2 linked regions of the Ramlibacter pinisoli genome follow. Each later gene encodes a partner of the first gene's protein in a complex. Links are inferred from orthologs where the notes say so. Each region holds a gene or a part of one and is shown on either strand. Other genes may lie near its edges.

Region 1 (14,053 bases):
GGCAAGCGGCCGGTTTGGGTTCCGCGGCGGGGCAGGTACTCTGCCGCCACAAGTCGCCTTCGGGCCAAAAACGCTGTGCGGCATCCCACCAAAACTAAAGTATGTGGAATTGTTGACAGCTTGCAGTCGAATCTTGGACACTCCCCGGAACGCTCTGAGGGAAGAACAAGGGGGCAGCCGATGGCGACCGGTACTGTGAAATGGTTCAACGACGCAAAAGGGTTCGGTTTCATCGAGCCCGACGGCGGCGGAGCCGACGTGTTTGCGCATTTTTCCGCCATCTCGATGGATGGCTTCAAGACCTTGAAGCAGGGGTCGCGCGTCACGTTCGAGGTGACCGAAGGCCCGAAGGGCCAGCTGGCCCAGAACATCCACGCGGACATCCAGCCCATCCGCACCGAGCCGCCCGGTGAGCACCGCCCCGCGCGCCAGTCCAAGGTTCGCGCGCCCCAGTTCCACGCCCCGCCCGGGAGCAGGCCCGACCTGCCGGTCGAATAAGGCGCGGCGGGCCCAAGCAAGAAGCCGCCCGAGGGCGGCTTTTGTCATGGTCCGGCGCCGCTGCGGGCGCCGTTCAAGGCTGAACAAGCCCAGCCCGCCAGCAGCGGTTGCCTGCGTCAGGCCTGGATCGACGCCAGGGCTGCGTTGAACGTCTGGCTGGGGCGCATGGCAGCACTGACCTTCTTGCGGTCCGGGAAGTAGTACCCGCCGATGTCGACGGGCTGGCCCTGCACCGCATTCAGCTCAGCCACGATCTTCTTCTCGTTCTCGGCGAGCACCTTGGCCAGCGGGGCGAAGCGCGCGGCCAATTCCTTGTCCTCGGTCTGCTCGGCCAGGGCCTGCGCCCAGTAGAGGGTCAGATAGAACTGGCTGCCGCGGTTGTCCAGCTGGCCGGTCTTGGGGGACGGGCTCTTGTTGTTGTCCAGCAGCTTGCCGGTGGCCGCGTCCAGTGCGGTGGCGACGATCTTGGCCTTGGTGTTGCCGGTCTTGATGCCCTCGTCCTCGAGGCTCACGGCCAGGGCCAGGAACTCGCCCAGCGAGTCCCAGCGCAGGTGGTTTTCCTCGACCAGCTGCTGCACGTGCTTGGGCGCCGAACCGCCGGCGCCCGTCTCGTACATCCCGCCACCGGCCATCAGCGGAACGATGGACAGCATCTTGGCGCTGGTGCCCAGTTCCATGATCGGGAACAGGTCGGTCAGGTAGTCCCGCAGGATGTTGCCGGTGACGCTGATCGTGTCCTTGCCGCGGACCACCCGCTCCAGCGTGAAGCGCATGGCGCGCGTCTGGCTCATCACCTGGATGTCCAGGCCGGTGGTGTCGTGCTCCTTCAGGTACTTCGCCACCTTCTTGCGCAGTTCGGCCTCGTGCGGGCGGTAGTTGTCCAGCCAGAACACCGCGGTCATTCCGGAGTTGCGGGCGCGCGTGACGGCCAGCTTCACCCAGTCGCGGATCGCAGCGTCCTTTACCTGGCACATGCGCCAGATGTCGCCCTGCTCCACGTTCTGCGCCAGCAGCACCTCGCCGGTGGCGAGGTCGGTGATGTTCGCGACGCCGTCCTCGGCGATCTCGAACGTCTTGTCGTGCGAGCCGTATTCCTCGGCCTGCTGCGCCATCAGCCCGACGTTGGGCACCGTGCCCATGGTCTTGGGGTCGAAGGCACCGTGCCACTTGCAGAAGTTGATGATCTCCTGGTAGATGCGGGCGAAGGTGGACTCGGGGATGGCCGCCTTCACCTCGTGCAGGCGGCCATCGGCGCCGTACATCTTGCCGCCCTGGCGGATCATGGCCGGCATCGACGCGTCCACGATCACGTCGTTGGGCGAATGGAAGTTGGTGATGCCCTTGGCCGAATCGACCATGGCCAGCGCGGGACGGTTCTCCAGGCAGGCATGCAGGTCGCGCTTGATCTCGTCCTGCTGCGACTGCGGCAGCGTGGCGATCTTGTCGTACAGGTTCGCCATGCCGTTGTTGACGTTCACGCCCAGCTCGTCGAACAGCTTGCCGTGCTTTTCGAAGGCTTCCTTGTAGAAGGTGCGCACGCAGTGGCCGAACACGATGGGGTGGGACACCTTCATCATGGTGGCCTTCACATGCAGCGAGAACATCACGCCGGTGTTCTTCGCGTCGTCGATCTGCTGCTGGTAGAAGGCCAGCAAGGCCTTCTTGCTCATGAACATCGAGTCGATGATCTCGCCTTCCAGCAGGGGAACCTTGGCCTTCAGGACCACCGTCTTGCCGGACTTGGTGACCAGTTCCAACTTGACGTCGCGCGCCTTGTCCAGCGTCATCGACTTCTCGCTGCTGTAAAAGTCGCCGCCAACCATGTGCGAGACGTGGGTGCGCGAGGCAGGGCTCCACTCGGCCATGCTGTGGGGATGCTTGCGCGCGAATTCCTTGACCGCCTTGGGCGCACGGCGGTCGGAGTTGCCTTCACGCAGCACCGGATTGACCGCGGAGCCCAGCACCTTGCCGTAGCGCTGGCGGATCGACTTCTCCGCCTCGTCCTTCGGGTTTTCCGGGTACTCCGGAACCATGTAGCCCTGGCCGCGCAGTTCGCGGATGGCCGCCACCAACTGGTTCTGGGAAGCGCTGATGTTGGGCAGCTTGATGATGTTGGTGTCCGGCTGCAGCGTCTTCTTGCCCAGTTCCGCGAGGGTGTTGGGCACTTTCTGCGCGTCGGTCAGGAAGTCCGGGAACTCGCCGAGGATCCGGTTGGCGACCGAGATGTCGCTCTCGGTCACCTCGATGCCTGCCGCAGCCGCGAAGGTGCGGACGATGGGCAGGAAGGAATGCGTCGCCAGGTACGGGGCTTCGTCGGTGAGCGTGTAGATGATCTTGGAACGGTCGGCAGCCAAGGGATGTCTCTCAGGAAGTGGGTTGAGGGCTGCACCCGGGAGGGCGCAACCCCGCCATTTTATGAGATGGAACCCAATGCCACCACATGAGGCAAAACCAATGAAAAAGCCCCGGGGGCCTTGCGGTCCCCGGGGCTCCGGAGGCGGGCCTGCAGGGCCCTACATGTGGTCGATCATCACCTGGCCGAAGCCGGAGCAGCTGACCTGCGTCGCGCCGTCCATCAGGCGGGCAAAGTCGTAGGTCACCTTCTTGGACAGGATGGCCTTTTCCAGTGACGAGATGATCTTGTCGGCGGCCTCCGTCCAGCCCATGTGCCGCAGCATCATCTCGGCCGACAGGATCTCGGAACCGGGATTCACGTAATCCTTGCCGGCGTACTTCGGCGCGGTGCCGTGCGTGGCCTCGAACATGGCGACCGAGTCGCCCATGTTCGCGCCCGGCGCGATGCCGATGCCGCCCACCTGCGCCGCCAGCGCATCCGAGATGTAGTCGCCGTTCAGGTTCAGCGTGGCGACCACGCTGTACTCCGCCGGCCGCATCAGGATCTGCTGCAGGAAGGCATCGGCGATCACGTCCTTGACCACGATGTCCTTGCCGGTGCGGGGATTCTTGAACTTCATCCACGGCCCCCCGTCGATGGGGACCGCCCCGAACTCCTTCCCGGCCAGGGCGTAGCCCCAGTCGCGGAAGCCGCCTTCGGTGAACTTCATGATGTTGCCCTTGTGCACCAGGGTCACCGAGGGCCTTCCATTGTCGATGGCGTATTGGAGCGCCCGGCGCACCAGCCGCTCGGTGCCCTCGATCGACACCGGCTTGATGCCCAGCGCGGAGGTCTCGGGAAAGCGGATCGTCTTGGCGCCCATCTCCCTGACCAGGAAATCGATCGTCTTCTTCGCCTCGTCGCTCCCCGCCTCGTACTCGATGCCGGCGTAGATGTCTTCCGAGTTCTCGCGGAAGATCACCATGTTGGTCTTCTCGGGCTCCTTCAGCGGCGACGGCACGCCCTTGAAGTACTGCACCGGGCGCAGGCAGACGTACAGGTCCAGCTCCTGGCGCAGGGCCACGTTGAGCGACCGGATGCCGCCACCGACGGGCGTGGTCAGCGGCCCCTTGATGGAGACCACGAACTCGCGCGCAGCCTGCAGGGTCTCGTCGGGCAGCCAGACACCGGGCCCGTACACCTGGGTGGCCTTCTCGCCGGCGTACATCTCCATCCAATGGATCTTCCGCTTGCCGCCGTACGCCTTCGCCACAGCGGCATCCACCACCTTCAACATCACCGGCGTGATGTCCCGCCCCGTCCCGTCCCCCTCGATGTACGGGATGATCGGCTCGTCCGGCACGCTCAGGGACATGTCGGCCTTGACCGTGATCCTCTCGCCTTGGCTGGGCACCTTGATGTGCTGATACATGGAAAAACGGTCTCCGGGAGGGGCGGCGGGGGGCGGTTACCCAGCGATGAGCCCGCGGATTCTAGCCGCGCGGTCTGGCGGCGCTTCCGCCGGACCTAGGGTGAACCCTGATGCGCGCCAGGCATTGTCAACCGTGCGCAACGCTCCCGCGTTTCCGAAAGACTTCCCGGGGACGGGAGGTGTTTCTCGAAAACCATTTGGAACAAGGAAAGACCATGAACAAGCTGCTCGCCGCCCTCGTGACCGCCCTCTTCGCGACCGCCTCCTTCGCCGCCTCGCACGCCGGCGCCCCGATGGCCGGCGCTTCCGCCCCGAAGGCCGAAGCGAAGGCTGAGAAGAAGGAAGCCAAGGCCGAGAAGAAGGAAGCCAAGGCTGAAGCCAAGGCCGAAAAGAAGGAAGCCAAGGCCGATGCCAAGGCTGACAAGAAGGAAGCCAAGGCCGAGAAGAAGGAAGAAGCCAAGAAGTAATCCTTCGGCTTGCTCCGGCATCCGCTTGCGGGTGCCAGCCAGATGCCCGCCTCGCGCGGGCATCGTCGTTTCCGGGCCTGTCAACCGCTGCTGTGCTGCGTCCGTTACGGGAGAGCCTTCCGGATTTCTCGGTAGGGCACCAGACGATCTCCCGTACTTTTCAAGGACCGAATGATGAACAAGCTGCTCGCCGCCCTGATGGCCACCGCCTTCTCCGCCGCCGTCTTCGCGCAAGCCCCCGCCGCCCCGGCCGCTCCGGCTGCTCCCGCCAAGGTCGAAGCCAAGAAGGACGAGAAGGCCGTCGCCAAGTCGGACAAGAAGGCCTCCAAGAAGAAGGCCAAGGCCAAGAAGACCGAAGAGAAGAAGGCCTAAGCAGCTTTCCGCTCACCCTCGAATGCCCGCTGCCGCGGGCATTTTCTTTTGGCCGACACCAGGCTTGCGTTCCGCCACAATCGCGCCCCATGAAAGCCTTCCTCACCGCCATCGCGCTGGGCTGCGTCATTTCCTCGGCATCGGCCCAGGATGCGCAGATGGATCTCCCCCGCATCCGCCTGGGAGCGGGGATGCACCAGATCGATGCCCAGGTCGCCGCCACGCCGGACCAGCGTTCCACCGGGCTCATGTACCGCAAGCAGATGCCGCAGCACGAAGGCATGTTGTTCGTCTTCGAGCAACCGTCGATGCAATGCTTCTGGATGAAGAACACCCTGCTGCCGCTGACCGCGGCGTTCGTGGCCGACGACGGCGAGGTGGTCAATCTCGCGGACATGGCGCCGCAGACCACCGAATCGCACTGCTCCACCCGTCCGGTGCGCTATGTCCTCGAGATGAACCAGGGCTGGTTCACCAAGCGAGGCATCAAGCCCGGCACCCGGCTCACCGGCCAGGTGTTCCAGAAATAACGGCGGACCAGACGGCAAAAAGGCCCGCGACGCGGGCCTTCTGCTTTCGGGGCGGAGCGGGTCAGCCGAAGTTCTTCTGCACGAAGTCCCAGTTCACCAGCTTGTCCAGGTAGGTCTCGACGAACTTGGGGCGCAGGTTGCGGTAGTCGATGTAATAGGCGTGTTCCCAGACGTCGACCGTCAGCAGCGCCTTGTCGGGTGTGGTGAGCGGGGTGCCGGCGGCGCCGGTGTTCACGATGTCCAGGCTGCCGTCGGGCTTCTTGACCAGCCAGGTCCAGCCGGAACCGAAGTTGCCGACAGCCGACTTCACAAAAGCCTCGCGGAAGGCCGCGTAGCTGCCCCACTTCGCCGTGATGGCGCTGGCCAGGCTGCCCGTGGGCTCGCCGCCGCCGTTCGGCTTCATGCAGTTCCAGAAGAAGGTGTGGTTCCAGACCTGGGCCGAGTTGTTGTAGATGCCGCCGGAGGATTTCTTGATGATCTCCTCGAGCGTCATGTTCTCGAACTCGGTCCCCTTCTGCAGGTTGTTCAGGTTGACGACGTACGCGTTGTGGTGCTTGCCGTGGTGGTACTCCAACGTCTCCTTGGAATAATGCGGCGCCAGCGAATCGATCGGGTACGGAAGCGGGGGCAGGGTGTGTTCCATGGTTGTCCTTGAGGTATTGGGGTCCGGGAAGCCGCCGATTCTAGGCACTAAAGCAACCGGGGCTGCGACACCGTCAGATCGACCTCGCCTTCGGCGAGGCTCGCGCGCAGCGCCTGGCCCGGTCGCGTCTGGGCAGCACGGGTCACGACCTTCCCTTCACTGTCGACGAGAAGCGCGTAGCCGCGCTGCAAGACCAGGCGAGGGTCGAGCAGCTGCAGCCGAAGTTCCGCCCGATGCAACCCGTCGGTCGTGCGAACGAGCCGCCGCGTGGTTCCCGCCGCGCGCGCATCCGCCAAGGTGTTCAGCCGGCTGCGGGCCCGCTCGATCCGGATCTCGACCGCGTGTCGCAGCCGGTCGCCCAGCTGGCCGAGCCGGCGCTGCTGCTGCGAGAGCCGGGCCGATGGCCGGCCGACCCGTGCGACCACCTGGTCGAGCCGTTGCGCCGCGACATCGAGTCGGCGCTCGATTCCCGAGCGCAGCAATTGCCCGGCCGCGTCCAGACCCTGGAGCAGGTCCGCACGGGGCCGCGCGACCAGTTCGGCCGCGGCCGTGGGTGTCGGGGCACGCAGGTCGGCGCAGAAGTCGGCAATGGTGACGTCGGTCTCGTGACCGACCCCGCACACCACCGGCACCGGACTGCGCACGATGGCGCGCGCCAGCGCTTCGTCGTTGAACGACCAGAGATCCTCGATCGACCCGCCGCCGCGCACAAGCAGGATCACGTCGACGGTGCCGTCTTGCGCCAGCCCGTACAGTGCTTCCAGTGCGCGGATGAGCTCGGGCACGGCCTGTCCGCCCTGGACGGCGGCCGGTGCCAGCACGACGGGAAGGTGCGGGACGCGCCGGCGCAATGCGGTCGACACGTCGTGCAGCGCCGCTGCGCCCAGGGACGTGACGAGTCCGATGCCGCGCGGCATCGGCGGTAACGGGCGCTTGCGGTCCGGGTCGAACAGCCCCTCGGCCTCCAGCTTGGCCTTCAGCCGCAGGAACCGCTCATACCAGGCGCCCTGCCCCGCCCGCTGCAGGCTCTCCACCACCAGTTGCAGGTCGCCGCGCGGCTCGTACACCGCCACCCGGCCCTGTACCTCGACGAGGTCGCCGTCCGCCGGGACGAACGGGAGCAACGAGGCGGCCCGCCGGAACATGGCGCAGCGCAACTGTCCCTGCGGGTCCTTGAGCGTGAAATAGAAATGGCCGCTGGACGCGCGCGAGAAGCCCGAAATCTCGCCGCGCACCGCGACCGGATTGAGCCGGGCATCCAGAAAATCAGCAATGGCGCGGCATAGCGCACCAACTTGCCAGATCCGGGGCGCCGCTGCTGGTTCGTCAGGTCCGACCATCAGTTGCGGCGCGGGTCCGCACCCGTCGCGGTGGCCGGATTCATCCACAACAGGGCGATTCCATCCACCGCCTGGATGAAGCTCGGCAGGAGGCCCGATTTCACCGTGCAAGTCATTGATTTCAAAGGAGAATTTTCTGCTGAAAATGTCACCGGACTGTCACTGTGCAGCACCGATGCGGCTTCGCGACACCGGGGAGGGGGTTTCTGCACAAAGTTATCCACAATTTCTGTGGGTCACGTCCTACGAGCGGTAGCGTTCTTCCTACAGCACCGCTGTCCCCCCATAATCGCGCCCTGTTCAGCACATTTCAGCGCGGCGGAGCCCCTCTTTGTTGTCGATCATACAAGCCGCAGGCTGGCCGATCTGGCCCCTTCTCGCCTGCTCCATCCTTGCCCTTGCCCTCGTCATCGAGCGCTTTCTCAGCCTCAAGACCAGCCGCGTCGCGCCGCCCCGGTTGCTGGACGAAGCCCTGGCGGTCTCGCGCAGCACGGTGCCCAATCCCGATGTGGTCACCCAGCTCGAGCAGAACTCGGCACTCGGCGAAGTGCTGGCCAGCGGCTTTCGCGCACTCAACAGTGACCCGCGTTGCACCGAGGCCGACCTGCGGGCGTCGATGGAAGGCACCGGTCGTGCCGTTGCCCACCGCCTGGAGCGCTACCTGAGCGCACTGGCCACCATCGCATCCGCCGCCCCGCTGCTCGGCCTGCTCGGCACCGTGATCGGCATGATCGAGATCTTCGGCTCCCAGTCGCCGGGATCGGCGACCTCGGGCGGCAATCCGGCACAGTTGGCCCAGGGCATCTCGATCGCGCTCTACAACACGGCGTTCGGGCTCATCGTCGCGATTCCGGCGCTCATCTTCTGGCGCTACTTCAGGGCCCGGGTGGACGCCTACCTGCTCACGCTCGAGCTGTCGGCCGAGCGCTTCCTGCGCCACCTGAACTCGCTGAGGCGCGCATGAATTTCCGTCCCCGTGGCAAGGACGAGCCCGAGATCAACCTGATCCCGTTCATCGACGTGCTGCTGGTGGTGCTGATCTTCCTGATGCTGTCGACCACCTACAGCAAGTTCACCGAACTCCAGCTGCGCCTGCCGGTGGCCGATGCCGACGCCCAGCGCGACTACCCGCGCGAGGTCGTGGTGGGCGTGGCCAGCGACGGCCGCTACACGGTCAACCGCCAGCCGATCGCCGGCCGCAGCGTCGACCTGCTGGCCGGGGCGCTGGCCGACGCCGCCAAGGCCGGCAAGGACAGCGTGGTCATCGTCAGCGCCGATGCCGCCGCACCCCACCAGTCGGTGATCTCGGTGCTGGAAGCGGCACGCCGGTCCGGCCTGCAGCAGGTCACCTTCGCCGCCCAGTCGTCCGCGCAGGCCGGAGGGCGCTGAGCCCATGCGCGCGGCCCTGCAGCGCGCATGGCTTCACCGCGGCGCGCTCGGCTGGTCGCTGCTTCCGGTTTCGTGGCTCTACGGCGCCCTGTCCGGGCTGCGCCGCGCGCTGTTCCGGCTGGGTGTCTTCGAGACCCAGCACCTGCCCGTCCCCGTCGTCGTCGTCGGCAACGTGATCACCGGTGGCGCGGGCAAGACACCGGTGGTCATCGCCGTGGTGGAGCACCTGCGTTCGCGCGGATTGCGGCCAGGCGTCGTCTCGCGCGGCTATGGCCGGCAGGGGACTGGCTGCATTGAGGTGACCCCGCAAAGCGATCCCCGAGCGGTCGGCGACGAACCGCTCCTCGTGGCCACGCGCTGTTCGGTTCCGGTCGGCGTCGCAGCCGACCGCCCGCTGGCGGCCCGCGCGCTGCTCGCGGCGCACCCGGACGTGAAAGTGCTCGTGAGCGACGACGGCCTGCAGCACCACGCGCTGGGCCGCGACATCGAGATCGTGGTGTTCGACGATCGCGGCGCCGGCAATGGCTGGCTGCTCCCTGCGGGGCCGTTGCGCGAACCGTGGCCACGACCGGCCGACCTTGTCGTGCGCACGGCAGCATCGGGCATCGAGGGCCACCACGTGGAACGCCGGCTGGGGACCGAGGCCCGACGCGCCGATGGCACCCAGGTCCCGTTGCAATCGTTCGCCGGCCGTTCGTGCGTGGCGCTGGCGGGCATCGCGCGGCCACAGGCGTTCTTCCGCATGCTCGAAGACGCCGGGATCACCCTCGCCAGGACGGTGCCGCTGCCCGACCACGACGATTTCAGCGGCTCCCTGCCGGACCTGGGAGCCGAGCAGCCGCTGCTGTGCACGGAAAAGGATGCGTCCAAGCTCTGGCGTTCCCATCCCGGCGCGTGGGCGGTCCCGCTCGAGGTGACCATCGAACCGCGCTTCTGGACCGCCCTCGATGCGCTGCTGGACCCGAAGCTATCATCGGCCGATGGATCCCAAGCTGCTTGAGTTGCTGGTCTGCCCCGTGACCAAAGGCCACCTCGACCTCGATCGCGCGCGGCAGGAACTGGTGTCGCGCAGCGCCCGGCTCGCCTATCCGATCCGCGACGGCATCCCGGTGCTGCTCGAGGAAGAGGCCCGCACCCTCACCGACGAGGAACTCGAGCGCCTGCCGACCCGCACCCCGCTGGTCTAGCCATGGCCTTCACGGTCCTGATCCCGGCGCGGCTGGCGTCGACGCGCTTGCCGAACAAGCCTCTCGCGGACATCGCGGGCAAGCCGATGGTGGTGCGCGTGGCCGAACGGGCACGCAGTTCGTCGGCCCAGACCGTGGTGGTGGCGGCCGACAGCCCGTCCATTGTCGAAGCCTGTGCCGCGCATGGGGTCCAGGCCGTCCTCACCGGGGTCGACCACCCCTCCGGCACGGACCGCCTGGCCGAAGCCAGCCGCAAACTCGGCCTGGCCGATTCGCACGTGGTCGTGAACGTCCAGGGCGACGAGCCGCTCATCGACCCGGCGCTCATCGATGCCGTCGCCGCCTTGCTCGACGGAGCCGGCGATGCCGTGATGAGCACCGCCGCGCACCCGATCACCTCGGTCGCCGAGTTCACGAACCCGAACGTGGTGAAGGTCGTCACGGACGCCCGGCAACTGGCGCTGTACTTCAGCCGAGCGCCCATCCCGTGGTGGCGCGACGGATACGCCGACGCCATCGCCTCCCTGCCCACGACGGCTCCCCTGCGCCACGTCGGCATTTACGGCTACCGCTGCGACTTCCTGCGTGCCTTTCCGCTCCTGCCGCCAGCACCCCTGGAGCACCTCGAGGCGCTGGAGCAGTTGCGGGCACTCTGGCACGGGCACCGCATCGCGGTCCACGTCACTGCGGATGCACCGGGGCCGGGGGTCGACACACCCGAGGACCTGGAGCGCGTCCGGCGCCTTTTCCTGCCCTAGCGCTGTAAGGCTACGCAAGGGCTGCGTGCTATCCTCAAGCGCAGACGCGCGACGGCCGGCGCGGGGAAGCCCTTGGCCCGCAGCGCCCCGAGATTCCAACCATCCGAGGATAGACATCCATGAGATTGATCCTGCTGGGCGCGCCTGGCGCAGGCAAGGGCACACAGGCCACGTTCATCTGCCAGAAGTACGGCATCCCGCAGATCTCCACCGGCGACATGCTGCGTGCCGCCGTCAAGGCAGGGACGCCCCTGGGCGTGGCCGCCAAGAAAGTCATGGATTCGGGCGCCCTCGTCGGCGACGACATCATCATCGGCCTCGTGCAGGAGCGGCTCGCGCAGCCTGACTGCGCGCGCGGCTTCCTGTTCGACGGCTTTCCCCGCACCATTCCGCAGGCCGACGCCATGAAGGACGCCGGCGTGCGGCTCGACTACGTGCTCGAGATCGACGTGCCGTTCGAGGCCATCGTCGAGCGCATGAGCGGCCGCCGTTCGCACGCGGCCTCGGGCCGCACCTATCACGTGAAGTTCAACCCGCCGAAGGTGGCGGGTGTCGACGACGTCACCGGCGAGCCGCTGGTCCAGCGTGACGACGACAAGGAAGAAACGGTCATGAAGCGGCTGCAGGTCTATGCCTCGCAGACGCGGCCGCTGGTCGACTACTACGCCAAGTGGTCCGCCGCCGATCCCCTCAACGCACCCAAGTACCGCGCCATCAGCGGCGTCGGCACCGTGGAAGACATCACCGCCCGGGCGCTCCAGGCCCTGTCGAGCTGATCGAGCCGGCGCGCTCGCCGATCCTGCGCGACGGCGGGCTCGCGGCCATTCCGGACGGCCCCGCAACACCCTCAGCCCGCCAGCAGCTCCAGTAGCAGGTCGATCCGCGCCTTCACGGGCGATTGCCGGCTGGCCGGCAGCAGGGTCGCGCCCTCCCCCACGATCGCACCCTCGGCGCAGCGCGTGCTGCGCACGACCCGGACACCCTTGGCCAGGGCTGCGAGCAGCGCCTCCTCGAGCCGGTGGTGCAGCGTGCCGTTGCCGGTGCCGATGGCAACGAGCCCCTGCACGCCATCGTCCACCAGCAGGTCGACGATGCGGCCGGTGACACCCGCGTGGCTGGACACCAGCTCCACGCGCGGCCAAGCCGACACCTGCCCGAGTCGGCCCGCCCATCCCGGATCGACGGCGGATTCGGGCCACTCACCCACGAGACGCAGCCGCCCCTCCTCGATGAAGCCCAACGCTCCGGCATCGCCGGACGAGAAGGCGTCGAGCCGGTACGGATGCACCTTCCGCACATGCTCCGCACCGTGGAGCGTGCCGGCGCAGGCCACGGTGACGCCGCGCGCACCGGGCGTGCGGACCACGGCGATGGCATCGACGATGTTCTGTGGCCCGTCCGGTGCGAGGGCCGTGGCCGGCCGCATCGCGCAGGTCAACACCACCGGTTTGGCAGCCGGCAGCACGCGATGCAGGAAGTACGCCGTTTCCTCCAGCGTGTCGGTGCCGTGGGTGACCACGATGCCCTGCACGTCGGGCTGCGCCAGCCAGTGGGCGCAGCGCCCGGCGAGGTCGCGCCAGACCGCCGGCTCCATGTCCTTGCTGTCGATCTGGGCCACCTGCTCGGCAACCACCTGCAGCCCGGCCAGCCCCGGAAGGCCTTCGAGCAGCCTGTCGACGCCCAGCTGGGCGGCTTGGTAGCCGACGTGGTCGGCTGCCGACGGGGCGACCCCGGCGATGGTGCCACCCGTGCCCAGAAGAACGATCCGATCGGCCGTCACTTGCACTCTTTCACGAAACTGGTTAAAAATACAGCCACTGGATGGGCAGCCAGTATCCTGCGTGATCTGCCCCTAGGAGCCTTCCGCATGACCGAGACGCCCAAGCTCACCGCCCGCCAGCAGCAGATTCTGGACCTGATCCAGGCGGCCATCGCCCGCACCGGCGCACCCCCCACCCGGGCCGAGATCGCCAGCGAGCTCGGCTTCAAGTCGGCCAACGCCGCCGAAGAGCACCTGCAGGCCCTGGCTCGCAAGGGTGTCATCGAGCTGGTCAGCGGCACCTCGCGCGGCATCCGCCTGCGCGGCGAGACGCTGCGCTCCATCCACGAGTCGCGCTTCAAGCAGTTCGCGTTGCCGCTGCCCAGCCTGGCACAGCTCGCGCTGCCCCTGGTGGGGCGGGTGGCGGCGGGTTCGCCCATCCTGGCGCAGGAGCATGTCGACCAGACCTACTACGTCGAGAGCAGCCTGTTCCAGCGCCGCCCCGACTACCTGCTCAAGGTGCGCGGCATGTCGATGCGCGACGCCGGCATCATGGACGGCGACCTGCTCGCGGTGCAGGCCACCAAGGACGCCAAGAACGGGCAGATCGTCGTGGCCCGCCTCGGCGACGAGGTCACCGTCAAGCGGTTCCGCCGCAACAAGCACCTCATCGAGCTGCACGCCGAGAACCCCGACTACCCCACCATCGTGGTCGAGCCCGGCGAGCCGTTCGAGATCGAAGGGCTGGCCGTCGGCCTGATCCGCAACACCATGCTCATGTGAATCCCTGCCGGGCGGCAGCAGGTGGCGGGCGTATGGCGCGACAGGCGCCATCACCCTGCGCGGCCCGGCCCATCGTCGCAATCTCGCCTGTGTTTCCAACCTGCGGTTCGAGGAGAAGTGACATGGGTCTCACGATGATCAGCCTGGCCGGCGCGTTCGGCTCCCTGCGGCGCCTGGTGCGCGCCGCACTGCGCGCCCTGACGGGCCGTCAAGACGGCACCCCGGTGGCGGGGCGCCCCGCCACCGGCTTGCACATGGCCGAAGGCCGTGGCCACGTGGCCTGGCCGGCCACCCACCCGGTGGCGGCGGCGCGGCGCCTGCGCGTACTGCGCGTGGTCGATGCCGGGCATGCACCCAGCACGGCCGGCCGCATGGTCATCTCCGGCCGCATGGCCGACGTCTGCGCCGAACTGGAGCGCCTGGCCGCCCTGGAGGCGGCGGCGGCCTGATCCGGGTGTGACCGGTGGGCATCGCCCGCTGGGCGCGTTGCCCGGGCAGGCAATGCCCGAGGCGTCGCCCGAGGTTTACTGGGCGCCGGCCAGGTAGTCCGCCTTGCCCAG
Region 2 (14,182 bases), on another replicon or contig:
TGCGCGCCGGTGTTGCCGCAGGCGAAATGGATGATGTTGTACCTGGCATAGAACTCGCGCATCAGCTTCAGGCCGTTGCCCTCGAAGGTCCATGCGCTCATCTGGCGGCTGTTCAGGCCGAAGGGGATGGCGCCGCCGATGGCGAAGGTCTCGTCCTTGCCGAAGAAGTAGTACGGCGCCGTGTGCGCGGCTTCCACCGAGCCCTGCTGCACGCCGTCGACCACGCCGAAGGCCGGCATGATCTCGCCGGCCGCGTGCACCGAGATCTCGAACTTGCCGCCCGACAGGCCCTTGACCTTCTGAGCGAACACCTCGGCCCCGCCGTAGATGGTGTCGAGCGACTTGGGGAAGCTGGAGGCCAGGCGCCAGCGGATGGCCTGCTGGGCATGGACGGCCGGCGCGGCGCCGGCGGCGAGGATGCCGGCGATGCCGGCACGCTGGATGAGGGATCGACGATCCATGGAGGTATCTCCTTGCTTGGCTTGTTCGGATGGCATGGGGCGTCGATGTGACGCCGCGGCATGATCCGGGGCCGCGTCGCAGGAGGCTTGCAATGCACTGACACGGCCGGGGCTGGCGTCAGGCGTTCGCAAGCGAAGGGTTTCTACCGGCTTGACAGGCGCGGCACAAAAGAAAAAAGCCGCACATCGTGCGGCCTTGATTCGCCTCAGGGGCGCTTCGACAACGCACAGCGTTGTCGAAGTGGATGCCCTTAGAGTTTTTGCGCCTGCATGAAGCGGTCGAACGTCGCTTCGGTGAAGCGGAACCAGAGGTTCTGGTCGGCGCGGAACTTGGAGAAGTCGGCGTAGATCTTCTTCCAGCTCTCGTTCTTGGAGTTCAGCTCGCCGTACAGGTCCATCGCGGCCTTGAACGCGGCCGACATCATGTCGGCCGGGAACGGGCGCAGCTTGACGCCGCCGCCCACCAGCTGCTTGAGCGCCGTGGGGTTCAGGGCGTCGTAGCGCGACTGCATCACCACGTGGGCATGCGAGGCCGCGGCCTGCACGATGGCCTTGTTCTCGGCCGACAGCGAGTCGAACGCCTTCTGGTTGATGAAGAAGTCGAGCTGCGGGCCGCCTTCCCACCAGCCGGGGTAGTAGTAGTACGGCGCGATCTTGCCGAAGCCCAGCTTCTGGTCGTCGTACGGGCCGACCCACTCGGCTGCGTCGATCGTGCCTTTTTCCAGCGCCGGGTAGATCTCGCCGCCCGGGATGTTCTGCGGCACGCCGCCGATGCGCTCGAGCACCTTGCCGCCGAAGCCGCCGATGCGGAACTTCAGGCCCTTGACGTCCTTGAGCGACTTGACTTCCTTGCGGAACCAGCCGCCCATCTGGGCGCCGGTGTTGCCGCCGGCGAAGTTGATGATGTTGTACTTGGCGTAGAACTCGCGCATCAGCTTCAGGCCGTTGCCCTCGTACATCCAGGCCGACATCTGGCGGCTGTTCAGGCCGAAGGGGATGGCGCAGCCCAGGGCGAAGCACTCGTCCTTGCCGAAGAAGTAGTACGGCGCGGTGTGCGCCATCTCGATGGAGCCGCCCTGCACGCCGTCGACCACGCCGAACGCCGGCATGAGTTCACCGGCCGCATGCACCGAGACCTCGAACTTGCCGCCCGACATGGCCTTGACCGAGTCGGCGAAGGTGACGGCCGCCCCGAAGATGGTGTCCAGCGACTTGGGGAAGCTGGAGGCCAAGCGCCAGCGCACGGCAGCCTGGGCATGCACCGCCGGTGCCACGCCGGCCGCGAGCACGCCTGCGATGCCCGCGTTTTTGATCAGGGAACGACGATCCATGGGGACTCCTCTGTGAATGAATAGCGCGACAAACGAATGTCGGACGTCATTCTAGGAATCGCTCTACTTTGGTACTCAGGGGTTTTCCCTTGCGCAATGCAGCGAATACTTTTGTTTCGCCGGCGCCGTCAGGAAAGCTTCAGTATTCTTTTTTGGGGCGGTGTGCGCGATGACAGAGGCCGTCATCTCCTCCAGGAGTCGCCTCGCCCCCGATCGGTCGTCATGCCGGGCTTGACCCGGCATCCATCCCCGGAAGGAGACCGCACCTCGAACCACGTTCGGGAGATGGATGGCGGGTCGAGCCCGCAATGACGGGAACGGGCGCATGCCGGAGCGACGGGAACGGGCGCATGCCGGAGCGCGCCCGCGGGACGTCATGCCTCGCTGCACTCCGGTGCGCGGAACGCGGCCCGCCCGGGCCGGGCGGCCCCGGTTACCCGACGACCTTCAGCGTCGGCGCCGTGCGCGGCACCAGGTCGGGGTAGCGCTTGCGGATCGACGCCTCGATGCCGGCGGCGTCCAGGCCTTGCAGGGCCAGCAGCTTGGCCGGGTCGCCGTGCTCGATGAACAGGTCGGGCAGGCCCAGTTGCAGCACCGGCTTGTCGATGCCGGCGGCGTGCAGGGCCTCGGCCACCGCGCTGCCGGCGCCGCCCGCGATGCAGCCCTCCTCCAGCGTCACCAGCGCGGCATGGCGCTGCGCCAGGTCGAGCAGCAGCGCGGTGTCCAGCGGCTTGGCCCAGCGCATGTTGGCCACGGTGGCATCGAGGCGTTCGCCGGCCTGCAGCGCCGGGTACAGCAGGGTGCCGAAGGCCAGCACCGCGATACCGGCGCCTTCGCCGGTGCGCGCGCGCCGCACCTCGCCCTTGCCGTACGGCAGCGCCTGCAGCCCCGGCTGCACGGCGACGCCGGCGCCGGCACCGCGCGGGTAGCGCACGGCCACCGGATGGTCCTGCTCGAAGGCGGTGGTGAGCAGCTTGCGGCACTCGTCCTCGTCGGCCGGACAGGCCACCGCGACGTTCGGGATGCAGCGCAGGAAGGCGATGTCGTAGGCGCCCGCGTGGGTGGCGCCGTCGGCGCCGACCAGGCCGGCGCGATCGAGCGCGAACACCACCGGCAGGTTCTGCAGCGCCACGTCGTGCACCAGCTGGTCGTAGCCGCGCTGCAGGAAGGTGGAATAGATCGCCACCACCGGCTTGAGGCCTTCGCAGGCCATGCCGGCCGCGAACGTGACGGCGTGCTGCTCGGCGATGCCGACGTCGAAGTAGCGGTCGGGGAAGCGCTTCTCGAATTCGACCAGCCCGGAGCCCTCGCGCATGGCGGGCGTGATGCCCACCAGCCGCTGGTCCTGGGCCGCCATGTCGCACAGCCACTGGCCGAACACCTGGGTGAAGGTGGTCTTGCCGGGCGTGGCCGGTGCCGTCAGGCCCACCTTGGGATCGAACTTGCCCGGCCCGTGGTAGGCCACCGGGTCGGCCTCGGCCAGCTTGTAGCCCTGGCCCTTCTTGGTCACCACGTGCAGGAACTGCGGCCCCTTCAGGTGGCGGATGTTCTCCAGCGTGGGCACCAGGGAATCGAGGTCGTGGCCGTCGATCGGGCCGATGTAGTTGAAGCCGAACTTCTCGAACAGCGTGGCCGGCACCACCATGCCCTTGGCGTGCTCCTCGATGCGCTTGGCCAGCTCGAACAGCGGCGGGGCGACCTTCAGCACGTTCTTGCCGACGTTCTTGGCGGCGGCGTAGAACTGGCCGCTCATCAGCTGCGCCAGGTAGCGGTTCAGCGCGCCGACCGGCGGGCTGATCGACATGTCGTTGTCGTTCAGGATCACCAGCAGGTCGCAGTCGCACACGCCGGCGTTGTTCAGGGCCTCGAACGCCATGCCGGCGGTCATGGCGCCGTCGCCGATGATGGCCACCGCCTTGCGGTCCTCGCCCTTGCGATGCGCCGACAGCGCCATGCCGAGCGCGGCGGAGATGCTGGTCGACGAGTGCGCGGTGCCGAAGGTGTCGTAGTCGCTCTCCTCGCGGCGCGGGAACCCCGACAGCCCCCCGAGCTGGCGCAGCGTGCCCATGCGCTCGCGCCGGCCGGTGAGGATCTTGTGCGGATAGGTCTGGTGGCCCACGTCCCACACCAGCCGGTCGTGCGGAGTGTTGAACACGTAGTGCAGCGCGATGGTGAGTTCGACCGTGCCGAGGTTGGAGCTCAGGTGGCCGCCGGTGCGCGACACGCTGTCGAGCACGAAGGCGCGCAGCTCCGCGGCCAGCTGGGTGAGCTGGGCGCGCGGCACGCGGCGCAGGTCGGCCGGGGACTGGATGGAATCGAGCAAGGCAGCCATGGGGATCTTCAGTTGTCGCGGTCGACGACCATGCGGGCGAGCGCGTCGAGCGCCCGCGTGTCGCGCAGGCCGCTGGCCGCCAGCGCATCGAGCGCCTGCGCCAGCAACTCGCCGGCGTAGGCGCGCGAACGGTCCAGGCCCAGCAGCGAGACGTAGGTCGGCTTGTCCTGCTGGGCGTCCTTGCCGGCCGTCTTGCCGAGGGTGGCCGAATCGGCGATGACGTCCAGGATGTCGTCGACCACCTGGAACGCCAGGCCCACCGCGGCCCCGTAGCGGCGCAGGGCGTCCTGCGCCTGCGCATCGGCGCTGCCGCAGGCGGCGCCCATGAGGACGCTGCCCTGGAGCAAGGCGCCGGTCTTCAGGCGGTGCATGTGCCGCAGCTGGTCCTCGGTGAGGGCCAGTCCCACGCTGGCCAGGTCGATGGCCTGGCCGCCGGCCATGCCCTCGTGGCCCGCGGCCCGCGCGAGCAGGCGCACCAGCCGCGCCTGCACGCCGGCGGGGATGCCTTCGTCGTCGGGGGCCAGCAGCTCGAACGCCAGGGCCTGCAGCGCATCGCCGGCCAGCAGCGCGCGCGCCTGACCGAACTGCACGTGCACGGTGGGCTTGCCGCGGCGCAGGACATCGTTGTCCATGCAGGGCATGTCGTCGTGCACCAGCGAGTAGGCGTGGATCAGCTCGACGGCGCAGGCGGCCCGCAGGGCGGCCTGGACGTTGCCGCCGACGGCCTCGGCGCCGGCCAGCACCAGCAGCGGGCGCAGCCGCTTGCCGCCATCGAGCACGGCGTAGCGCATGGCGTCGCCCAGGCCGGCGGGCGCCTCGGCCACCACCCAGCGCGACAAGGCGGATTCGACGCGGTCGAGGTGGGCGGCGCTCCAGGAGCGAAGGTCGAATGCGGCGGTCACTGCGGCGTCCACGGCTTGAGAGCGCCCTCGTCGAGGATCTTGATCTGCTGTTCGACGGCGTCGAGCTTGCCGCGGCAGAACGCGAGCAGTTCGGCGCCGCGGCGGTATCCCGTGAGCAGCTGCTCCAGGGGCAGCTGGCCGGACTCGATCACCTGCAGCAGCTGCTCGAGTTCCTCGAGCGCCGCCTCGTAGCTGGCCGGCGGCTGGGATGGGTCCTGGGACATCGGGATCTTGGAGGCAAAGGAGCGATTCTAGGCGGGGCCGGGGTCGGGGGACCCGGGGGGTACAATCCCGCCCCTCACTCGCGCCAGTCCCCGGATGAAGCGCTTCCCTGCCCCTTCATAGGGGGAGTCTCTAGGTCAGGTTCATGTCTGATTTAAGTCTTCAGTTCCAGCAGGCCACAAGCCAACTATCCGTTTCCAGCTACTTCGACGACACGCTCTTCCAACGCGAGATGGACGCCCTCTTCCGGGGCGGCCCCCGGTATGTGGGGCATGAGCTGTCGGTGCCGAACAAAGGCGATTTCCACGCCCTGCCCCAGGAGGGCGAGGGGCGCGCGCTGCTGCGCACGCCGCGCGGCGTGGAGCTGGTGTCCAACGTCTGCCGCCACCGCCAGGCGGTGATCCTGCGCGGGCGCGGCAACCTGGGCGCCGAGCCCGGCTCGGGGGGCAACATCGTGTGCCCGTTACACCGCTGGACCTACAGCGGCGGCGGCCATGGCACCCGCGCCGGCACCCTGCTGGGCGCGCCGCATTTCGCCCAGGACCCCTGCCTGAACCTCGACAACTGGAAGCTGCGCGAGTGGAACGGCCTGCTGTTCGAGGACAACGGCCGCGACATCGCCGCCGACCTGGCCGGCATGGGCCCGCGGGCCGACCTCGACTTCACCGGCATGGTGCTCGACCGGGTCGAACTGCACGAGTGCAACTACAACTGGAAGACCTTCATCGAGGTCTACCTCGAGGACTACCACGTCGGGCCGTTCCACCCGGGCCTGGGCAGCTTCGTCGCCTGCGAGGACCTGCGCTGGGAGTTCAAGGACCAGTACTCGGTGCAGACGGTGGGCGTGGCCAACCGCCTGGGCCGGGCCGGCAGCCCGGTCTATGAGCGCTGGCACCGGGAACTGCTGGCCTACCGCGAGGGCGAGCCGCCCAAGTACGGCGCCATCTGGCTCACCTACTACCCGCACATCATGGTGGAGTGGTACCCGCACGTGCTCACCGTGTCCACCCTGCACCCCATCGGGCCGCAGAAGACGCTCAACGTGGTGGAGTTCTTCTACCCCGAGGAGATCGCGGCGTTCGAGCGCGGCTTCGTGGAGGCCCAGCAGGCGGCTTATATGGAGACCTGCGTCGAGGACGACGAGATCGCCCTGCGCATGGACGCCGGCCGCAAGGCGCTGATGCAGCGTGGCACCAACGAGGTCGGGCCCTACCAGAGCCCGATGGAGGACGGCATGCAGCACTTCCACGAGTGGTACCGCCAGCACATGGCCGGGCACCTGCCGCGCGCCTGATGGCCCCGCTGCCGCCGGGGGCCTGATGCAGGCCCTCTGGATGGTCCTGGCCTCGTTCGCCTTCGCCACGATGGCGGTGTGCGTGAAGGTGGCCTCCGACTGGTTCAACGCCTCCGAGCTGGTGTTCTGGCGCGGGCTGCTGGGCATGCTGTTCATGTGGCTGTTCGCGCGCCGGCAGGGCGTGAGCCTGCGCACCGCCCACGGCGGCATGCACGCGTGGCGCAGCCTGGTGGGGGTGCTGTCGCTGGGCGCGTGGTTCTATGCCATCGGCGGCCTGCCCCTGGCCACCGCGATGACGCTCAACTACCTGAGCAGCGTGTGGATCGCGGCCTTCCTGGTCGGCGGCGCGCTGGTCACCTGGAACCCGCGCAGCGGCAGCATGCTGCGCCAGGGCCCGGTGGCGCTGGCGGTGCTGGCGGGCTTTGCCGGCGTGGTGCTGCTGCTGCGCCCCACCATCGACAAGGACCAGCTCTTCGCCGGGCTGGTCGGCCTGCTGTCGGGCCTGGCCTCGGCCTTTGCCTACCTGCAGGTGATGGCGCTGGGCAAGCTGGGCGAGCCGGAGGCGCGCACCGTCTTCTACTTCGCGCTCGGCTCCGCGCTGGCCGGCGCCGTCGGCGTGGCGCTCACCGGGGTCTCGCCCTGGGACTGGCTGCACGCGGCATGGCTGTTGCCGGTGGGCCTGTTCGCGTCGCTCGGCCAGTGGTGCATGACGCGAGCCTACAGCCATGGCGCCACGCTGGTCGTGGCCAGTTTGCAATACTCGGGCATCGTCTTCGGCGCGATCTACAGCGTGGTCCTGTTCCACGACACGATCGCCCCGATGGGATGGATCGGGATGGCGCTGATCGTCGCCAGCGGCGTCGCCGCCACCATCCTGCGCGAACGCGCGGCACCGAACGCACCCGCAGAGGAACATTGACATGGCCTACACCACCCTCGTCACCGCCGAGCAACTCCAGGCGCTGCGAGCAGCCGGCGCACCGCTGATGGTGTTCGACTGCAGCTTCGAACTGGCGAACCCGGCCGCCGGCCAGGAGCAGCACCGGGAACTGCACATCGCCGGCGCCGTGCATGCGGATCTCGACCACGCTCTGTCCGATGAAGGCGTGGTCGAGGCCGACGGCAGCCGCCACCCGCACGCCGACGCCGCCTCGGGTGGCCGGCACCCGCTGCCCAGCCGCGAGAAATTCGCCATGTGGCTGTGCTCGGTCGGCTTCTCCAACGACATGCAGGCCGTGGTGTACGACCGCCAGAACGCCAACTACTGCGGCCGCCTGTGGTGGATGCTCAAGTGGGCCGGCCACGACGCGGTGGCGATGCTCGATGGCGGCCTGGCCGCCTGGCAGGCCGCCGGCGGCGAGGTGTCCAGCGGCGAGGAGCCGGCGCGCTTCCAGTCGAATTTCGCGCTCGGCGAGCCGCTGCGCCGGCTGGCGACCACGGCCGACGTCCAGCGCGCGCTGGGCACCGACCGCCAGACGCTGATCGACGCCCGCGTGGCGCCGCGCTGGCGCGGCGAGGTCGAGCCGATCGACCCGGTGGCCGGCCGCATCCCGGGCGCGCTGAACCGGCCCTCGGCACTGAACGTGGAGGCCGACGGCCGCTTCAAGCCGGCGGCGCAACTGCGGCGCGAATTCGACGCCCTGCTGCAGGGCCGCGATCCGGCGACGGCGGTGATGTACTGCGGCAGCGGCGTGAGCGCCCTGCCCAATGCCGTCGGTTACGAGCTGGCCGGGCTGCCGCCGCCGGCACTCTATGCCGGCAGTTGGAGCGAATGGTGCAGTGACCCGGCGCGGCCGGTCGAGAGGGGCTGACGCCGCGCAGGCGCAGCCACGCGCCACGCGACAGCCGGACGCGGCCTAGCGACCGCCGACGGCGTTGCCCGGGGTGCGGTTGGTCGACCCCTTGGCCGCCGCGTCCTGAGACGCTCCCGCGCCCATGGCGCCGGTGCCGTTGCTGGCGCCCAGCCCGCCCTGCAGGCCCGCCCCGGGCTGCGCGGACTGGCCTTGCCCACCCGCATCGGCGCTGCCGCGCCCGGTGGTGCCGGGAACGGGATTGCCGGACGCGTTCGGGCTCGCCGGGGCGCCGCTGTCGGCGCCCTTCTGGCAACCCGCCAGGCCCGCCGCGAGCGCCACGGCCACGGCGAGGAAACGCAGCGCCGTCACTTCGTCGTGGTGGTGGTGCTGCTGCTGGAGGGCGACGAGCTCATGCTGCCGCTCGAACCCGTGCTGCCGCCGGCCGAGCCCGCGGAACCGCCCGAGGCGCCCATGCTGCTGGAGCTGCCCGACGAGCCGGAGCTGCCCATCGACGTGCTGCTGCCCGTGCTGCCGGACGAGCCGCTGGCGCCGCTACCGGCCGGTTCGGAACCCTTGCCGCAGGCGCTGAGAGACAGGGCCGCTGCGGCGACCAGGGCCAGGGTGGTGCTCCGGGAGAGGATGGAAACGTTCATTGTTGGAACTCCTTGAGAGGGTTGCGTCTCGATGGACGAAAGTCGAGGGGAATGGGATGCCGTGGCTGCCCGGTCGCGAGAGGGCGGCCTCGACTGCCCTTCGGCTGACTCTAGGGAGGCCCCGCGAGCAGGTTGTCGTCTGCCACTGTCGATGGCTGTAGGACAACGCAGGGCTGCTGGCCGCGGCTGGGCCAGCGCGGCTCAGGCCATGAGCGAAACCAGCAATTCCTCGCGCAGAGCTTCAGGCACGGCCTGCAGTTCGCGCTTGCGTTCGCGCAGCCGCTCGCCCAGGCGCAGCAGGTCGATACCGCAGCGCCGCGCCTTGGGGAACATCTCCTCGCGCTCCTCGCGCACGTGGTGGTCGATGTACTCGCCCAGCACGGTCACCTTGGCGTCGTACAGCTCCTCGTGCGGATCCATCGACAGGATCTGCACGATGAGGTCCTTGGCGCTGGCGTGCTCGACCTCGGCTTCATCCATCAGGTCGTCGTCGCGGATCGCCTCGCGCACCGGGGGATAGAACAGCTCCTCCTCCAGCTTGGCGTGGATCACCAGCTCCATGCAGATCTGCTCGGCCAGCGCCTTGCGGCGCGCCTCCGGTGCGTCGTTCGCCGCCAGTGCGCGGTAAGCCTGGAACAGCTTGTGCACCGCCTGGTGGTCCGCGTCGAGCAGGTCGAGCGCGTCCTCGGTTCGCGTCGTCATCGTGGATCCTTCCGTCTGTGGCGCCTCAGCGCCGGCTGCCGGTCTCGGTGTCGTTCTTGTCCTGCTGCTTCAGCGTGGACTCGGCGGGCGTGCCCGCGGCGGCCGGCTGGCTCTCGGGCGTGCCCGCATCCTCCGGCTGCATGTCGGTGTCGGGCGTGCCGCGCTGCTGGGGCGCCGGCTGGCGGCCTTCGCGCGGTGCCTTGGGTTTGTCGGGGTGCATGGAAAAACTCCTCGTCCAGTGCGAGATGCGCACTGTAGGCAGCGCGGCTCGCCCGGGGCTGTCAGTGCGCCTCTGCCGCTGCTGTAGGACGGCGGGCCCGTCAGCCCGGCCGTACGCGGTCGCCGCGCCGGCTGCGCCGCTCGTACGCGGCCATGAGCGGCGTCACCGACACGCCGTGCAGCACGATGGAGGCGACCACGACCGCCAGCGTCAGCCCGGACAGCCGGGCGGCCAGCTGCGGATCGAGGCCGTGGTTGATCGCGTAGGCCAGGTAGTAGAGCGAGCCGATGCCGCGGATGCCGAACCAGCCGAGCAGCAGCCGGCGCGTGTGCCCGACCCTGGCGCCGGCCAGGCCGAGTGCGACCGACAGGGGACGGATGACGAGCAGCAGCAGCGGCACGAACCACCAGGCGGCCGGCTGCCACTCGACCGCCCACAGCAGGCTGCCGATGGTCACCACCACGGCCACCTCGCCGATGCGTTCGAGCTGCTGGTTGAAGCCGAGCACCGCGTGCGCCATGAAGGCGGGGGCGTGGCGGCGGTCCACCGCCATCTTGTCGGCCACGTGGCGGTCGGGCGTGGCGGCGGCCTGTTCCACCGCACGCTGCGTGGACGCCGGCGATTCACCCTGCTCCTGCACCAGGCGCCGCAACGCCACCCCGGCGGCGAACACCGCGAGGAAACCGTAGGCGTGGGCGAGCACCGCGGTGCCGTAGGCCAGCGCGATCAGGCCGAGCGCCAGGAAGTCGTCCAGCCCCACCGCCTCCTTGTGCTCGCGCCGCAGGTACAGCACCAGCCGGCCGGTCGCGATGCCCAGGACGGCGCCGATGCCGATGCCGGCCGCGATCGCCCACGCGAAGTCGACCGCGATCCAGCGCCAGCCCCAGGCGCCCAGGTCGTGCAGCCCGAGCAGCCCCAGGCCGAGCATCACGAAGGGGAAGGCGGTGCCGTCGTTGAGGCCGCCTTCGCCGGTGAGCGCGAAGCGCACCTGGTCCTGGTCGCCCGGCTCCTGCACCTGCACGTCGGAGGCCAGCACCGGGTCGGTGGGGGCGAGCAGGCCGCCCAGCAGCACCGCCGCACCGACCGACAGGCCCAGGAGGAAATGGCCGGCCGCGGCGATGCAGGCGATCGTCACCACCATCGACGTGGTGGCCAGGCGCAGCGGCTCCAGCCAGCGCCGATCGCCCAGGCCGTGGCTCAGCTTCAGGCCGGCGGTGAACAGCGACACCAGCACCACGACTTCGGTCAGGCGCTCCAGCAGCACGGTGTGCGACAGCGGGCCGGCCTGGATCCAGCCCAGGCCGAGCGGGCTGACGGCCACGCCGACCGCGAGGTACAGCATCGCGGTCGACAGCGGCAGCCGCGCCAGCACCGTCCCGGCCAGCGCCAGCACGATGAGGAGCAGCCCGATCAGGACGGACCAGAGCGCGAAGGCCATGCAGCCATGCTGGGCGGCGGCGCGCGGCGCCGGTGTGGGGCGGCGCCGCAAGCCGGGGTCAGGCAACGGCCGCGCTGCCGGTGCGCGGCGGGGCGGCGCTCAGGTGGGGGAACGGTCGTCCTTGCGGCCGGGATCGCTCGGGCCGTTGCGGTCCGACAGGCCGGCGCCGGGCGACTTGCCGACCTCGCCGCGGTCGCCGCCGTGCGCGTCCCAGGTGCCGCCGGTGCGGGCCGTGTTGCCACGCGGGCGCTCCTCGTCGTCGTCGTCGTCGTCGAAGTTGACGCTGCCGCCACCCATCGGCTTGTCGTCGGCCGCGCCGTGGTCCCGCTCGTTCACCCCGCTGGGCGCGACGAGTCCGGCCTGGCGGTCGCTGGAGAGGCCGACCTTGCCCGGTCCGTCACCCTGGTCGGCACGCGGCGCGCCGCCCTGCTCGTCGCTCGCGCCCTTGCCGCGCGCCGTCGACTGGTTTTCGGTGTCGACGTCGGGGGACGGGCGGCCTGCGTCCTTGCGCGGGCGACCGTCGTTCGATGGTTCCTGGTTGGGCATGGTGGCCTGCTCCTTCCGTGTCGCGGGCGGGCCCGTGGCGGGCCCGCATGGCAGCCATGGTCGGCCGCTCAGGACAGGGCAGTTGTAGGTGCCTGGCCGGACGCCGCGTAGGAGACCGGTTGCGCCCCGGCGGCCGCGACACCGCCGGCGGCCGTGGCGGCCGCGGTCACGGCCAGGCCGGCCAGCGCACCGAGCGCGGTGGCCACGCCCTCGCGGAACGAGGGGAACTGGTGCACGTCGCCGTGGCCCGCGCCTTCCACCAGCAGCAACTGGCATTGCGGCAGCGCCTTGCGGATCGCCTCGCTGTGGTGGTGGCCGATCAATTCGTCGCGGTCCCCGTGCACCAGCATCACCGGGCCGCTCACCTTGCAGGCGTGGTCCACGGTGGCCAGCTTGTACCGCAGCACGCCGCTGGGCACCCAGGGATAGTGTTCGTCGGCCAGCGCACGCATGCTGCTGTACGGCGAGATCAGCAGCGTCAGGTCCGCCGGCGTGCCGGCGCCGCACAGGTCGGCCGACAGCCCGGCCGCCAGCCCGGTGCCGAGCGACTGGCCCGAGACCACCACGCAGCGGCCGGCGTACTGGCCGGCGATGGCGTTCCACACCGCGCGCACGTCGGCGTGCAGTTGCGCCTCGCTCTCGATGCGGCCGGTGCTCTTGCCGAAACCGCGGTAGTCCATCATCACCACGTCGAAGTTCAGCGCCCGGAAGGTGTCGAGGCTGGTGAACCACTTGCGCAGGTTGCCCGAGTTGCCGTGCAGGTAGAACACCACGCCGCGCGGATCGGGCAGCTTCAGTTGCGCGACCGACAGGCGTGCGCCCGGCACGTCGACGTGGAATTCACGGGTGTCGGGATCGGTGGCCAGCGCGTCGTCGGGCGCCAGGCGTTCGGGCTCGAACAGCAGGCTCTCCTGGCGGAACCAGAGCCAGGCGAGCGCCGCGCCGTACAGGGCCGCGCCCAGTGCGGGCAGCCCGATCAGCGGGTAGAGCAGCCTGGCCATGTGGCCTCCTCGTGGGCCCGGTGGGCCTGCGGGCGCGATGCCCGGAGCGAGCGGTGGACGGCCATGGCCTCTCCCTTCGTACGACGGCGTACTGCGCCGGCTGGAGCACCGGCTTCCTGCCTCGCACTGTGCGACGGGCACGGCCCGTGGCCTGTCGGATGGCCGAGCCGGTCGCGGTAGGAAGAACCCGCGCCGGCGCGACGGCGCGAAGCGTCAGGCCAGGTAGAGGGAACGCAGGCGCGCGCGTTCCGCCTCGCCCACGCCGAGCGCGCGCCGCAGGTAGGCGTCGAGGCCGCCGTGGTCCTCGTCGACGGCGTCGAAGGCGGCCTGCAGGAACTCCGGTCGCACGCCCCACAGCACGCGCGCCACGTGCGGCTCGATGCCCTTCCACACGTAGGTGGACGGCTTCAGCCGCTCGTTCGTCAGCAGGTAGTCGCGCATGATCTCCTCGCGCGTCGCGCCCAGTGTGTGCAGGACCAGGGCGGCAGCGAAGCCGGTGCGGTCCTTGCCCGCGGTGCAGTGGAAGACGGTGGGCTCGTTGGACCGCAGCAGCAACTGGAAGAACTCGGCGAAGCGGGCCGAGCTGCGGCGCACGAAGCCGCGGTAGGTGTCCTGCATGTGGCGCACGACGTCGGCCTCGCCCAGGCGGTGCCCGCCCTCGACCAGGTCGGCCAGCACCTGCACGATGGTCGGCTCGATGGCCAGCGAGTGGACCTCCACGCCCCGCAGCACGCAGGCGGCCGACGTGCGCTCGTCGACGCCGCGGAAGTCGAGCACGCGCCGGATGCCCAGCGCCTCGATCTGGCGGGCATCGCCGGCGTCCAGGGCGCCCAGGTGGTCGGAGCGGAACAGGCGATGCGGCCGCACGGCAACGCTGAGGACGTTGGCGGCCAGGTCGCGGAAGTTGGACGGATTGGAAGGCAGCGCGAAGGACATTGGAGCCATTGTCGCGCGGACCAGGGGCGGCGCCAGCCGGACGGCCGCCGGGCACGGAAAAGCCCGGCAAAGCCGGGCATCCGCACGGAAATCGGCCCTCCCGGCGCACACGCCGCCGGGACGCCGCCGCCTCAGCGGTTCTTGCTGCGGTTGTTGTTGCCCATGGCGCGTTCGCTCTGTGCCCGGCTGTTCTGGTTGCTCACCGCGGCCCCCATGCGGCCGGCTTCGCTGCGGGTCATCTTGCCGCCGCTGCCGCTGCCGGCCCCGCGCGTCGCGCCGCCGCTGGCCGCGCCCCGGGTCCCCCGGCTGCCGCTGGGGGCGCCGCTGCGGCCGCTGCGGCCGCCGCTCGAA

Evidence for each region.
Region 2: the proteins of xseA (region 1) and GON04_RS06125 are in contact, whole or in part, in a cryo-EM structure (PDB 8TXR), measured with the Escherichia coli proteins. The link is inferred for Ramlibacter pinisoli from one-to-one orthologs.

Annotation. Positions count from the first base shown.
Region 1 is NZ_WSEL01000009.1:179,356-193,408, forward strand. The notes cover bases 5,472-8,280. They hold xseA (exodeoxyribonuclease VII large subunit), read right to left. Parts: upstream 7,618-8,280; coding sequence 6,325-7,617; downstream 5,472-6,324. Other genes in these bases: GON04_RS15355 (DUF192 domain-containing protein), read left to right, coding at 5,472-5,634; GON04_RS15360 (superoxide dismutase), read right to left, coding at 5,696-6,277; GON04_RS15375 (MotA/TolQ/ExbB proton channel family protein), read left to right, coding at 7,949-8,280. In the rest of the region: GON04_RS15335 (NADP-dependent isocitrate dehydrogenase), read right to left, coding at 615-2,852; icd (NADP-dependent isocitrate dehydrogenase), read right to left, coding at 3,012-4,265; GON04_RS15345 (cell envelope biogenesis protein TolA), read left to right, coding at 4,481-4,732; GON04_RS15350 (hypothetical protein), read left to right, coding at 4,907-5,104; more of GON04_RS15355, read left to right, coding at 5,194-5,471; more of GON04_RS15375, read left to right, coding at 8,281-8,581; GON04_RS15380 (ExbD/TolR family protein), read left to right, coding at 8,578-9,006; lpxK (tetraacyldisaccharide 4'-kinase), read left to right, coding at 9,011-10,006; GON04_RS15390 (Trm112 family protein), read left to right, coding at 9,987-10,193; kdsB (3-deoxy-manno-octulosonate cytidylyltransferase), read left to right, coding at 10,196-10,951; adk (adenylate kinase), read left to right, coding at 11,071-11,727; GON04_RS15405 (asparaginase), read right to left, coding at 11,799-12,731; transcriptional repressor LexA, read left to right, coding at 12,819-13,493; GON04_RS15415 (hypothetical protein), read left to right, coding at 13,616-13,942; GON04_RS15420 (DUF1993 domain-containing protein), read right to left, coding at 14,018-14,053. UniProt on the Escherichia coli protein: Bidirectionally degrades single-stranded DNA into large acid-insoluble oligonucleotides, which are then degraded further into small acid-soluble oligonucleotides.
Region 2 is NZ_WSEL01000003.1:1,031,467-1,045,648, forward strand. What follows is about bases 3,637-6,574. They hold GON04_RS06125 (exodeoxyribonuclease VII small subunit), read right to left. Parts: upstream 5,251-6,574; coding sequence 5,023-5,250; downstream 3,637-5,022. Other genes in these bases: dxs (1-deoxy-D-xylulose-5-phosphate synthase), read right to left, coding at 3,637-4,124; GON04_RS06120 (polyprenyl synthetase family protein), read right to left, coding at 4,133-5,026; GON04_RS06130 (aromatic ring-hydroxylating oxygenase subunit alpha), read left to right, coding at 5,394-6,542; GON04_RS06135 (DMT family transporter), read left to right, coding at 6,568-6,574. Outside these bases: GON04_RS06105 (TRAP transporter substrate-binding protein), read right to left, coding at 1-461; GON04_RS06110 (TRAP transporter substrate-binding protein), read right to left, coding at 713-1,792; more of dxs, read right to left, coding at 2,226-3,636; more of GON04_RS06135, read left to right, coding at 6,575-7,461; GON04_RS06140 (sulfurtransferase), read left to right, coding at 7,463-8,353; GON04_RS06145 (hypothetical protein), read right to left, coding at 8,399-8,704; GON04_RS06150 (hypothetical protein), read left to right, coding at 8,714-9,004; GON04_RS06155 (hemerythrin domain-containing protein), read right to left, coding at 9,190-9,690; GON04_RS06160 (hypothetical protein), read right to left, coding at 9,716-9,910; GON04_RS06165 (cation:proton antiporter), read right to left, coding at 10,011-11,348; GON04_RS06170 (chromosomal replication initiator protein DnaA), read right to left, coding at 11,448-11,894; GON04_RS06175 (alpha/beta hydrolase), read right to left, coding at 11,963-12,895; GON04_RS06180 (tyrosine-protein phosphatase), read right to left, coding at 13,109-13,831; GON04_RS06185 (hypothetical protein), read right to left, coding at 13,963-14,182. UniProt on the Escherichia coli protein: Bidirectionally degrades single-stranded DNA into large acid-insoluble oligonucleotides, which are then degraded further into small acid-soluble oligonucleotides.